DNA from 2 places in the Steroidobacter sp. genome. Region 2 is predicted to be linked to the other one. Evidence: riboswitches for the same ligand, from Rfam matches in the RefSeq annotation. Region 2 holds a riboswitch; the other holds the start of a gene.

The links. A riboswitch is a leader RNA that binds a small molecule or an ion and turns the genes downstream of it on or off. The one in region 2 is predicted to bind cobalamin.
Region 1: another riboswitch for cobalamin. It lies ahead of VGD45_RS25440 (ribonucleoside-diphosphate reductase subunit alpha); the one in region 2 lies ahead of VGD45_RS24555 (cobaltochelatase subunit CobN).

The regions. Positions count from the first base shown of each region.
Region 1 covers NZ_DASWTF010000041.1:19,039-25,055, reverse strand. The annotation lists gene VGD45_RS25445 (ribonucleotide-diphosphate reductase subunit beta) at 1-561, opposite strand, end outside; gene VGD45_RS25440 (ribonucleoside-diphosphate reductase subunit alpha) at 570-2,960, opposite strand; cobalamin riboswitch at 3,175-3,409, opposite strand; gene VGD45_RS25435 (TonB-dependent receptor) at 3,452-5,515, opposite strand; gene VGD45_RS25430 (aminotransferase class V-fold PLP-dependent enzyme) at 5,826-6,017, opposite strand, start outside.
Region 2 covers NZ_DASWTF010000039.1:40,744-46,760, reverse strand. The annotation lists gene VGD45_RS24555 (cobaltochelatase subunit CobN) at 1-3,851, opposite strand, end outside; cobalamin riboswitch at 3,832-4,048, opposite strand; gene cobU (bifunctional adenosylcobinamide kinase/adenosylcobinamide-phosphate guanylyltransferase) at 4,058-4,651, opposite strand; gene cobT (nicotinate-nucleotide--dimethylbenzimidazole phosphoribosyltransferase) at 4,678-5,688, shown strand; gene VGD45_RS24540 (adenosylcobinamide-GDP ribazoletransferase) at 5,685-6,017, shown strand, end outside.

The DNA of each region.
Region 1 (6,017 bases), on a different contig from region 2:
CGCACCGAAGAAGAACAATCCCTCGATGCAGCTGGCGAAGCACGTGAGGTTGAGCAGGAAGCGGCGCTTGTCGTCGTCGCTGGCGATGCGCTGCAAATCGAACACTGCATCGGTCCATTTCTGGCAGAACTCAGCCTTACGGCGAATCGAAGGAATGTTCTCGATGGCCGCGAACGCCTGAGCGCGCCGCTGCTGATCGGGCACATAGTTGTCGAGCAGCGTCAGATAGAACTGAATGTGCAGCGCTTCCTCGAACAGCTGGCGCGACAGATACATCCGCGCCTCTGGCGAATTGATGTGCCGGTACAAGCTGATGACCAGATTGTTCGACACGATCGAATCGCCAGTGGCGAAGAACGCCACCAGCCGCTCGATCAGGTGCCGGTCGGCTGGCGTCATTCGCTGCGACAGATGGCCAAGGTCGATCTGGAAGTCGATCTCTTCGACCGTCCAGGTGTTCTTGATCGCCGCCCGGTACATGTCGTAGAAGCGCGGGTAACGCATCGGACGCAATGTGAGATCGAAACCGGAGTCCAGCAACGACGATTTACCGGAAGTCATGACGGCGCTCACTGGCAGGCCTCGCACATTTCAGGGTTTTCCAATGAACACACCACTGCGGCTGTGTCGCTGACTTGCGCCTGCGTCGCCTGCACCGTCGTCTTGGCGATATTGGTCGCCGGGCGCGAGCGCAGGTAATACGTCGTCTTCACTCCACTCTTCCACGCGTACATATACATGCTGGAGAGCTGTCCGATCGTGGGGTTGGCGATGAACAGATTCAGCGACTGGCTCTGATCGATGTACGCGCCACGAGACGCTGCCAGGTCGATCAGTGCGCGCATCGGCACTTCCCACGCCGTGCGATAGATCGCACGCAGCGCCTCGGGAATATCAGCAATGCCTTGCACCGAACCGTCGGCGAGTTTGATCCGATTGCGGATCTCATCGGTCCACAAGCCGAGTTGCTTCAGCTCGTCCACGAGATACCGGTTCACCTGCAAGAAGTCACCCGAGAGCGTCTCCCGCTTGAACAGATTGGAAACCTGTGGCTCGATACACTCGTAGCAACCCGCGATGGATGCGATCGTGGCCGTCGGCGCGATGGCGATCAGCAGGCTATTGCGCAAGCCGTGCGCCTTGATTTCATCGCGCAACGCATTCCACTGCGCCACATCCGATGGCGTGACACCCCAGCTGTCGAACTGCAACTCGCCGTCGGCCGCGCGCGTGTCCTTGAACGCATCGTGCGCGCCAAGCTCGCGGGCCAGCTCCATCGAGGTGCGGAGCGCATGGAAGTAAATCGTCTCGGCAATGCGCGTCGACAGCTCCTTCGCCTGCGGACTGTCGAATCCCAGCCGCATCTGGAAAAACACGTCCTGCAAGCCCATCACGCCCAGTCCGACCGGCCGCCAACGCATGTTCGAGGCCCGCGCCGTCCCGATCGGATAGAAGTTCAGATCGATCACGCGGTCCAGCTGGCGCACGGCCGTCTGCACCGTTTGCGCAAGCTTGTCGAAATCGAACGAACCGTCGACCACATGCCGGCCGAGGTTGATCGAGCCGAGATTGCACACGGCGGTCTCGCCTTCGCTGGTGACCTCGAGAATTTCCGTACAGAGATTCGACAGATGAATCACGTTGCCGGCGCGCGCCGTCTGGTTGCCCGCGCGATTGCACTTGTCCTTGAAGGTCATCCAGCCGTTACCGGTCTGCGCCAGCGTGCGCATCATCCGGGCATACAGATCGCGTGCACGGACTGACTTGCGAGCCATGCCCTGCGCTTCGGCCTGGATATATGCCGCTTCGAATGCTTCGCCCCACAAGTCGGGCAGCTGCGGCACGTCCTTCGGATCGAACAGCGACCACATCTCGTCCTCTTCCACCCGATGCATGAACAGATCGCAGATCCAGTTGGCGAGGTTGATGTGATGCGTGCGACGGCCCTCGTCGCCGGTATTGTCGCGCAATTCCAGAAACGCCTCGATGTCCGCATGCCACGGTTCCAGATAAACGCAAGCCGCCCCTTTGCGCTTGCCGCCCTGATTTACCGCCGCGACCGACGAATCGAGCGTCTTCAACCAGGGCACGATGCCATTGGACAAACCATTGGTGGCGCGAATCAACGAGCCTTCCGAGCGCACCCGGTGCCACGCCACGCCGATGCCGCCGGAGAACTTGGACAGCAGTGCGATGTCCTTGTACTTGTCGTAAATGGATTCGAGCGAGTCAGCCGGAGAATCGAGCAGGAAACAACTCGACAGCTGCTCGTGCCGGGTGCCCGCGTTGAACAGCGTCGGCGAACTGGGGATGTAATCCAACGACGAGAACACGTGATAAAGGTCGATAGCTTCGTGCACGTTGGTGCTCAACGCGCAGGCGATGCGCATCCAGAACTGTTGCGGCGACTCCAGCGCGAGCCGGCGCGTCGGATGTTTGAGCAGATAACGGTCGTACAGCGTCTTCAGGCCGAAGTACTCGAACTCCTGCGTACGGCGCGCGTCGATGGCGTCGTTCAACTTACGCGCATTGCTCTCGACAAAGCTCATCACACGTTCGTTGATCAGCCCCACATCGAAGCCGAGGCGGATGGACTGCGAGAACGAGTACACGCCCTGCCCCTGCACTTCCTTGTCGATGAACCCCGCCAGTAACCGCGCCGCGAGTCGCGAATACTCCGGCTCCTCGAACGTGAACGAAGCGGCCGTGCGGATCGATAACTCATCCAACTCGCGCGTGGTCGCGCCGTCGTAGAGACCCGCGATTGTCTTCAGCGCCACTCGCATGGGATCGACTGCATCGAGGCTGTCCGCACAACGCGAAACAGCGCGAACGATCTTGTTGACGTCGACCGCTTCGCGCTCGCCATTGCGCTTGGTGACGCGCATCTGCGTGCGAGCCGAATGCGGCGGCGTCAAATGAAAATCGGCCTGATGAGAATCGGCGAGCGTTGCCATCATGTTCTTGTCCCCGAATCGATGGGGCTCGCGGACAAAAGACGACGAACAGCCCGCGCGCTCGGCACGAACCGTTACGACGGCCTTCGCTCCCGCGAGCGAGATCGGGTTATCGATGGAGGAATGCGGACAACGGAGACGCGCTTGCCTGCGAACGCAGCGACGCGAACATCCGCCTGCCCTTTCCCACGAGAGCCCGACAGCCTGTGCGCGCCTCGTCGACGCGCGATCCTCGGCAGGTCTTCGGGCTCATGGGCTTCGGTTACTTCTCGTAGCCGACCTACTTGGCGCCGCTTCCCAGGCTTCGAAGCCCAGTGCATTTCACGCCGTTCGTTCCCAATTACCGCTGCGGGGCAGCCCCGGAATGCGCGCCATGGCTAGCGCGGTCACCGGGTTCCCTTTTCAGCCTGCTCCAAAATACTGGGGCAGGCACCGAGGATGGACACAAGATATTGTGGTTCTCGGCGGGCGTCAACACCGACGACGCGACCGAACTAAAAGCTGGCGCTGAGTGTCACCCGAACCGTGCGCGGCTCGACGGGGTGGAAATGAATGTCTTCCACCGGCTCGGTCTCGTTGGCGAGCTGCGATTCATAGAAATACGTGATGTCGTTATCTTCGCTATCGAACACGTTGTAGACGGCCGCGCTGATTTTGTACCGCTGCCAGAACCGATAGCCGGCCTCCAGGTTCACGAGCGTGGTCGAACTCGAACGCACGCGATTGTCTTCGATGAGCGGCGCCGAGCCGAAGTGACGGAAGCGCGCGCCGCCGAACCAGCCCCTAGGATGATCGATGGCCAATCCCAGCGACGCGACGTTTTCGACGGCGCCTGGAATTCGGTCGCCTGCAGGGTCGTAGTCACCGAAGCGTGCGTGTGACCATGCGAGGTCCGCGTCAACGATGAACCAGCTCAGTGGATTCCAGATCACGGCAGCTTCGATGCCACGGCGCTCGCTGGCCCGGCTGGCTTCGGTCGTCCCGGCATCGCCGACGAACAGCAACTCGGAATCGAGCTTCAAGCTCCACAACGACACGCTGAACTGCGTGTTGGGCACCAGCGCCGTGCGCACTCCAACATCCAATCCGGTAGCACCCACGAGCGCATCTACCCTCTCCGCCGGTGTGACGCCGTCGGTCGGGTCGACCTGAATGGTCGTGCCGCGCGCGTCATTGCTGTGAAAGCCTTTGCCGGCGTTGAAAAAGAACTCCGTCTTGCTCCAAGGGCCGAGCACGAGCGAGAACTTCGGGCTTGCGATGGAATCGCTCTCGTCGCCTGAGTTTTGCGGGAGGCTCGCATCCACGTCGAACTCGAAGCGATCCGCGCGCAGCCCCACCGTCGTCCGCACATGGTCGCTCCAACGAGTGTCCAGACTACCGTAAACGCCATAGCTCGTTTGCCGAACGGCGTCCTCGCGCGTCGTATCGATTCGCTCCCGAGCGACCGTGCGATACAAGCCCACTTTGTCGATATCGTCGTGACGAACCTGCAAGCCGGAAGAAAATTTCTGCGATCGCCCCAGCCAGTCGAAGTCCCGATTCCAGGACCACTCGCCGCCGTAAACCCGGCGCTGATCGACCTGTTCGAACTGATCGCCGTTCTCGGGATCGGTGAAATAAGAAAAGTTCGAGATCAGATCCAGGTCGTAATCGATTGCATACAACAGCGTCTTGGATTGGCCCCCGCCGAGCGCAGTCGTCCAGTCCGCGGACAAGCTGTAACGATGCGAATCGCCACCGTCGGTGGGATCCACGGTGCCGAAGCGATCGATCGATCCGCTCTGCACGGCACGCAACGGAATTTGATCCGTGGAGCGCCACTCGCCTTCGTAACCTTGCGCCGTGATGCTGAAAGACCCGCCGTCAGTATCGCGGCTATAGCGCAACAGGCCATTGCGTTTGCGATAGTTCTCTTCGAGCTGCCACGGTCCGTCGATCAGCGCGTACTCGAAGCCCATCAACAATTGACCGCCGCCAACCTCAGCGGAGCCGGCGATCAGGCTGCGCATGTAATTGTCCTCGCCGCCTTCGAGCACAATCATCGGCGCCGCCAGCGCATGGCGATAGCGCATCTCCACCGCACCGGCGGCCGAGAAATTTCCCGTCTCGGCGTAGTAAGTTCCTTTGCGATACTCGATCGATTGCACGAGCTCAGGAATCACGAAGTTGATATCCGTGTAGCCCTGGCCGTGACCGTGCGTCGGCATGTTGACCGGCACGCCGTCGACGCTGGTTGCCAGGTCCGTACCGTGATCGAGATTGAAGCCGCGCAGGAAATATTGATTCGCCTTACCGTCGCCGCTGTGCTGAGTGACGATCAACCCAGGCACGACTTCGAGCAATTCGCCGGCCCGCAGCACCGGCCGTACGTCCAGTTGCTCGGCCCCGACCACGCCCTGACTCGCCGAAACCGGCGCGCCTTGCAAACGATCCAGCCTGCCAGTGACCACCACTTCCTCGATCACGCTGGTCGGCAGGCCGCCCGCGAAGCTCCCCAGTGGCGCTGAAATGACGCCGAGCCCGACCAGACTGCAATGCCAAAGGCTCGACCGTACCATTCGCGTCAACTCCACATGAATAACTGGCATGAAATCAGCCGAGGACCGTGCGTTATCTGAAAATAACGACCGGACGGCAGTGCGGGGGAACCCGAACGCTGCGACCATAGCCATTACGGTCGCAGTTGTTCTCCGGATGCACTCGGGATTCCAAAATCAGCAACGAGGGAGCCGCACCGAGACCTACGGTGCAGCATTCCAAGCTATTCGGCTGTCAAAATCTTTCGTAACGCTAGAGAAGCCAGGTTACTGTTGTATGACGGCTTACGTTTTGCGCGGCGGCACTGATGGAAAGCACCACAATCACGAGTCACTGCACCTTTGAGCGGCGCCTGATACTCGCGAGGGCAGTTGCGAACCGATCGATCTCGCCAATCGATGTGTACAGATGGCACGACGCCCTCGCCGCTTCCGTCACACCGAATCTTTTCAACAACGGCAGCGCGGATAGGTCGCCCGCGCGAATCGCGATTCCTTGTGAGTTGAGTTGTCGCAATACCTC
Region 2 (6,017 bases):
TGCCAGCCCCACAGATATTCCATGAACTCGCTGCCCATGGTGCGCGCGCCCGCATAGCCATGCTGCATCAGGGGTTTGATCCACGCTGGGTTCAGATAGCGCCCGCGCAGCTCGGCGAGCAAGGCGGCCGGGAGTGCCTGCATCTGCGGCTGTGACGGGTTCGAATGATCGGCGACGTGACTTGCCGGCACGCGACCGCTCAATGTTTCCACGGCAAGGCTCAAGCCGCCGAGATAATCGAACGCGTCGTTGTTATCCATCAAGCCGTACAGATTGCTGGAACGTCCGAGGTACGTGTTCCGCACGGCGCGCAGGTTGTTGCGTAACAGCTCTTGCTGAGCCTGGCTCGCACCATCGGCCGAGTACGCGTGACCGATGCGATCGATGTAGATCTTCGCGAGCTCCTTGCGATCGTTCCAGCTGCCCGATCGCTCGACCGCGCGATTGACGCCCGCGCTGTAATCGCCTGGCGAAGTCCCGAACACGCGCAGGCTGGCCTGCTTTCCGGCCTCGGCATGGCCGATGCCTTGTTTGATCAGCGCAGATGTTTCAATCACCCAATGACGGGCGACATGATTGCGAGACAATGGCTCATCGCCCGCGTGCGCCAGCGGTCCTAACGGCTCCAGCGCGGCACGCAGCGATGACGCGAGATCGGGGCGACTGCGCTCGATGGTACGGCGACTGCCATCCAGCGCCAGCAACACGGCCTTGTCCAGCCACACGATCTGCTGACCGAACAAATCACGGAACAGGCCCGACGTAACGAATACGGTGTCGGCGCGCATGCCCACTTCGTTCAAAGGCAGCCGCTCCAACCCTGCCACGATACCGCGACTGTTCCATTCGGGGGCCACGCCCAGCAGCGACAGACCGAATCCCACCATCGCGCCTTCATCGCGCACCGAATCGGACGCCCAAAGAATGACTGCCTCCTTGCCGTCCTCTTCCACTTTCGCGCGCGCCTCGGACGCCAGCTTCGAGCCGAGCGTGTAACCGAGCCGCGATGGAATCAGGCTGTTGTCGAGGCCATGAAAGTTTCTTCCCGTCGGCAGCGCCTCGGCATTGCGAATCGGATCGTTGCCCGGACCGGCCGGAATGAATCGACCCGACAGTCCGTGCAGCAGCGCTCGCATTTCATTCGATGGCGAGCTCTCCAGATTCCGACGCAGAGCCTCATCGCCCTTGCCCGCCTTCATCGACACCAGCATCGTGTTCAACGCTTCGGCGGTCCAAGGCTTCCCGAACACGTGCAGGCCCAGCGGCATGAAATCTTCTTGCAAGTGCGTGAGGTAGTGACCGATCTCGTGCACCAGCAACTCATCGTCCGCCTGTTCGAACGAGATGCCGCGCACCTTCAGCTCCGCATCCATGCTGGCGGTCAAGGCGTCCTTGAGATGCAACTCATCGATCAGGCCGCGCATGGACGCAGCTGCCTGCTTGCGCAACGCCGGATTGTTCGATGACTCGTAGCTCTCCACCAGTTGTCGCAGGCGCAAGAGGTCGTCGTAGAGCGGCGTCGCGGTGAGAGGCGGAATCAAATGATCCACGATCACAGCCAATCCCCGTCGCTTCGCCTGCAGCCCCTCGCCCACCCCATCGACGATGTAGGGATAGATCCCGGGAATGTCGCCGGCGATGAGCGCCGGATAATCGAGCTCATCCTGACCGACGCCTTTGCGCGGCAGGAACTCATATGTCGAATGCCGCCCGAGATGCACGATGGCATCCGCGCGAAACTCATGGCGCAGCCAGAAATAGAAAGCGAGATACTGGTGCGTCGGCGGGATGCTGGTGTTGGCGTGTAGCAACTCCTCGTTCAACTCCCAGCCGCGCGGCGGCTGTGGACCCACGAACACTTTGCCGAAGCGCACGCCTGGCAACACCAACTTGCCTTTGTTCACCATGACATTGCCCGGCAACTCGCCCCAGCCGCGCAACCCCTCGATGCCCGTGGCGGCAATGGCGCGAGTCAGCGAGTCGATGCGCGCTTCGTTACCGCCCTTGGTCAGCTGAATTTCATAAGCCGCCTGGAGCTGCTGAACCAGGTCCAAGGCCCGAGCGCGAGCAGGATGCTGAGCGCCTTCCAGCAAATGCTCGACCTCATGCAACGTGCGCGTGACTTGCCCGCGCGCTTCTTGCGGCAAGCGAGCCGCCTGAGCGGCCGACACGTTTGCTTGCAGCAAGGCTAACGGGCCGCCCGTCATTTCTTTCTGCAAAGCTTCGGGCAGCGTCGCGAACCATTTCGCGTATTGATCGGCGCTGACGTTGGCGACGCGCGCCGCCATCGCTCGCAACACATCGCCCTGCTCGGGAAGATTCACACCATCCTGCTGCAATTTCTCCAGCAACGCGGCGGATGACTCAGGCAACGGCCCGGTGTCATAGCCCTCGCGCTTCATTGCGCGCAGAATTTCCAGCAGCGAGGCCGGCACGTCGAGATTGTCCGCGCCGATGTTGTGACGCCCCGGCGGATGGTTGTAATAAACAATGGCAACGTGCTTGTCGGCGTTCTTGGTCTGCTGCAAACGAATCCATCGGTCGATGCGCGCAGTCAGCTGGCCCACCTGCGAGGGGATAGCCGCCACTTGCGTGACGGCGATGCCAGTGAGCGCATCCACTTGCGCGGCGGCCGCGGCAGCGACCACGATAGGCTGGCTGATACCTTGCAGCTCCGGCATGGCCACGCGGTAATAAACACTGTCCCAAGCAAGGCCGTGCTCGGACATTCGCCAACCGTCGGCGGTGACATCGTGCAAGCGCAACGCCTTCAGCACCGGCACATCCAATTGATCGAGATGCCGAGTCGCGACCGCGCGATCGCTGCTGCCACCGACGATGAAGTCCTGCACCGACACGATTGCGCCCAGGCGAGCGCCGACTTTGTCACGCAAGATCGCGAGCGCGTCGCTGCTCGGCTTGCCCCAACCAGCAAGCACAGTTAGGCAGTCCAAGGATCGCTCGCTCAGCGCGCGGCAGATCGCTTCGCTCAAAACGACGTCGGCGTGCTGATCCTCGAGCACCGCGACGACGCGCCGGCCCCCAGCCAACGGAAGCGTTTGGGCTGTGAACCATTCGCCCCGATAGTGAAAGCGCATGGGCAGCGCATCTTCGACGGGCTTGATGGCCGCGGCGGCCGCTCGATCCTGCTCGGACAGGAGCAATGCCAGCAACGAAATCAGATTCGATTCGCCGCGGTTCTGCCAGTAGGCTCGCCCTTGAATCCAAGGCGTCAGCTGTGGATGGCGTCGAACTGCGGCAGCGACGGTTTCCGCGCTAGCATCCTTCTCAGCGGTGAGAGATGACAACTCCGCATACCGCGGATCTTCTTCAGCAAACAAACGTTTGCCGCGCCATCGACTTTGACGCCCAAGCGCAGGATCGCCAGCCACAGCAATAACCTCGCGCGCCTGCGCTTCCGGCAGCAATGCCTGAATGCGCTGGGCCGTTTCCTTGAACACCGTTGCGAGCAGCAGCGCATCCGCGCCGCCGATCAGTTCCTGCAACTGCGCGTCGCTCAACGCATCGATCTGCGCCGTCGTTCGAAAGACCAGCCGATGTTGTGGCAGGCGTCGATTGAAATCGCGAGCCGCCTGCGCGAGATCGCCGGAGTTGCGCTCGGAAACGACCGCAACCAGCGTGGCCGCCGATGCGAGCAATGGAAGCAGCAGGAGCAACAAAAATCCGCACGAACGGCGGAGAACGAAGCGGAATTGCGAGCGGCGCACGTCCAGGACCCCGAAGCTGACCAACATCACGGCGCCGCCATTCAGCGTGCACCGAGTCTGTCGTCGCTGCAGGAATTCCCGCTCGTTCAGCACACCCCGGCTGCACGAAGACGACCACGGCAAGCTGGTCTCCTGGCTCGCGGCTTCGCGCCTTGCCATCACCTTCCCAGGCCGTTCAGCCCAGTGGCAGCCCCGATGTTTCAGGAGCTTCGATGGCGGCACCGCTTACAGTTGCGGGGGCAGCCCGGGCATTGCACCCGGTTCCCATTGCTTGTCGTTCGCGCGCACAGTGCGCGAAAACTCTGAGTTCGTCAATTTGGGTTCGTCAATTAATGACCGGCCGCCGGCTTGATGGGCACGGCGATTCCGGCCACCACCAGCGTCACCTGGTCGCACACCGCCGCGAGCGCCTGATTCAACCGCCCCTGCTCGTCCTGAAAGCGGCGGGACAACGGCGACAACGGGACGATGCCCGCGCCGACTTCGTTGGAAATCAACAGCACATCGCCGCGAACTGCTTGCAGCCATTGCAAAAATTCGCTGCGCTCGGACTCCCAGTTCGGCAGCACGGCAGTCGGCGCATCCTCGCGGAAATCTTTCAGCAATGCGTTCGATAACCACAGCGTCATGCAGTCGACGACCAGGATGGCGGGCTCGCTGTGATCGCGCAGTGCTTGCGCAAGGCCGGCTGGTGCTTCTAAGGTTCGCCATGTTGCCGGCCGCTCGGCACGATGCAGCGAGATGCGATGTTGCATTTCCTGATCGAGGGCTTGCGCCGTGGCAACATATGTCACGGAGATGCCTCGCGCCGCCGACAGCGACCTGGCCAACGCGATGGCGTGAGCGGTCTTCCCGGAGCGCGCGCCACCCAGAATCAGCCGTCGCCCGGCCGAAGTTCGCTCACCTGACTCGTTGTCTTTCATTGCCCGCACTCACAGTTCCAACCGATATGATAACCAACGCCGCCTTGCAACGCCGACTCGACACGCGCACCAAGCCGCAGGGCTCATTAGGCACGCTGGAGACGCTCGCCGTTCGCATCGGCCTCGCGCTCGACACCGACACGCCGGCTTTCCGTGCGCCACAAATGTTTGTATTTGCGGCCGACCACGGCATCGCCACCGATGGTGTGAGCGCCTTCCCACAGTCGGTCACGGCCCAGATGCTGCTGAACTACCTGCGAGGTGGAGCGGCCATCAATGTACTCGCGCGACAGCATGGCATCACCCTGCGCGTCGTCGATGCCGGAGTCGCGACCGACATCGGCGAACATCCTTCCCTTCTGGCTCGCGCCCCCGCCCGCGGCACACGCAACTTCCGGATCGAGCCGGCGATGACAGCCGAGCAGCGCGAGCATGCGATCGCTACGGGTCGGGCGTTGGCGCAAGACGCCCTGCGCCAAGGTTCCAATGCGTTGATGTTTGGTGAGATGGGCATCGGCAACACGGCCTGCGCGTCCATGCTGTTGCATCGGCGGACGGGCTGGTCCTTGGACGAGTGCGTTGGGCGCGGCACTGGGCTCGACGACGTGGGTCTCGCACGTAAGCGCGAACGTTTGGCGGTGGCGTCCGCGCGACGGCCGGAGAAGCTCACTCCGATCGAAACAATCACCGAGTTCGGCGGGTTCGAACTGGCCATGATCACTGGCGCGCTGCTCGCCACGGCCGATGAGAAATGTATCGCCGTGATCGACGGCTTCGCTGTCACTGTCGCAGCGCTGCTCGCCATCGAAATCGATCCGCGAGTGCGTTCCCGCTGCATCTTCAGCCATTGCTCCGCCGAGCACGCGCATCGTCAACTGTTGGCGCACCTCGATGTGAAACCCCTGCTCGACCTCGGAATGCGACTTGGCGAAGGCACCGGCGCGGCGATGGCATGGCCCATCATCGACGCTGCCGCACGCTTGATGACCGAAATGGCCAGTTTCGAATCCGCCGGAGTGGACGATCGCGCCTCATGAACAGCGAAGCGCACAGCGTCCGCCCTTCATGGCTGCTGACCGAGCTGCGCCTGCTGCTCGTGGCGATTCAGTATTTCACGCGCGTGCCCATGCCTTCCTGGGTGGGCCATTCGGCGGAGGATCTGAACGGCACAGCTCGATATTTCACCGCCGTGGGCATCTTCGTTGGAGCCGTCGGCGCGCTGGTGTTGTGGGCGACGAGTTTGATTCTGCCCGGGCCACTGCCGGTCATCCTCAGCACGGCTGCGACTATATTTCTAACAGGTGCATTTCATGAGGACGGCCTGGCGGACACTTTCGATGGATTGGGCGGCGGAGCGACCCGCGAG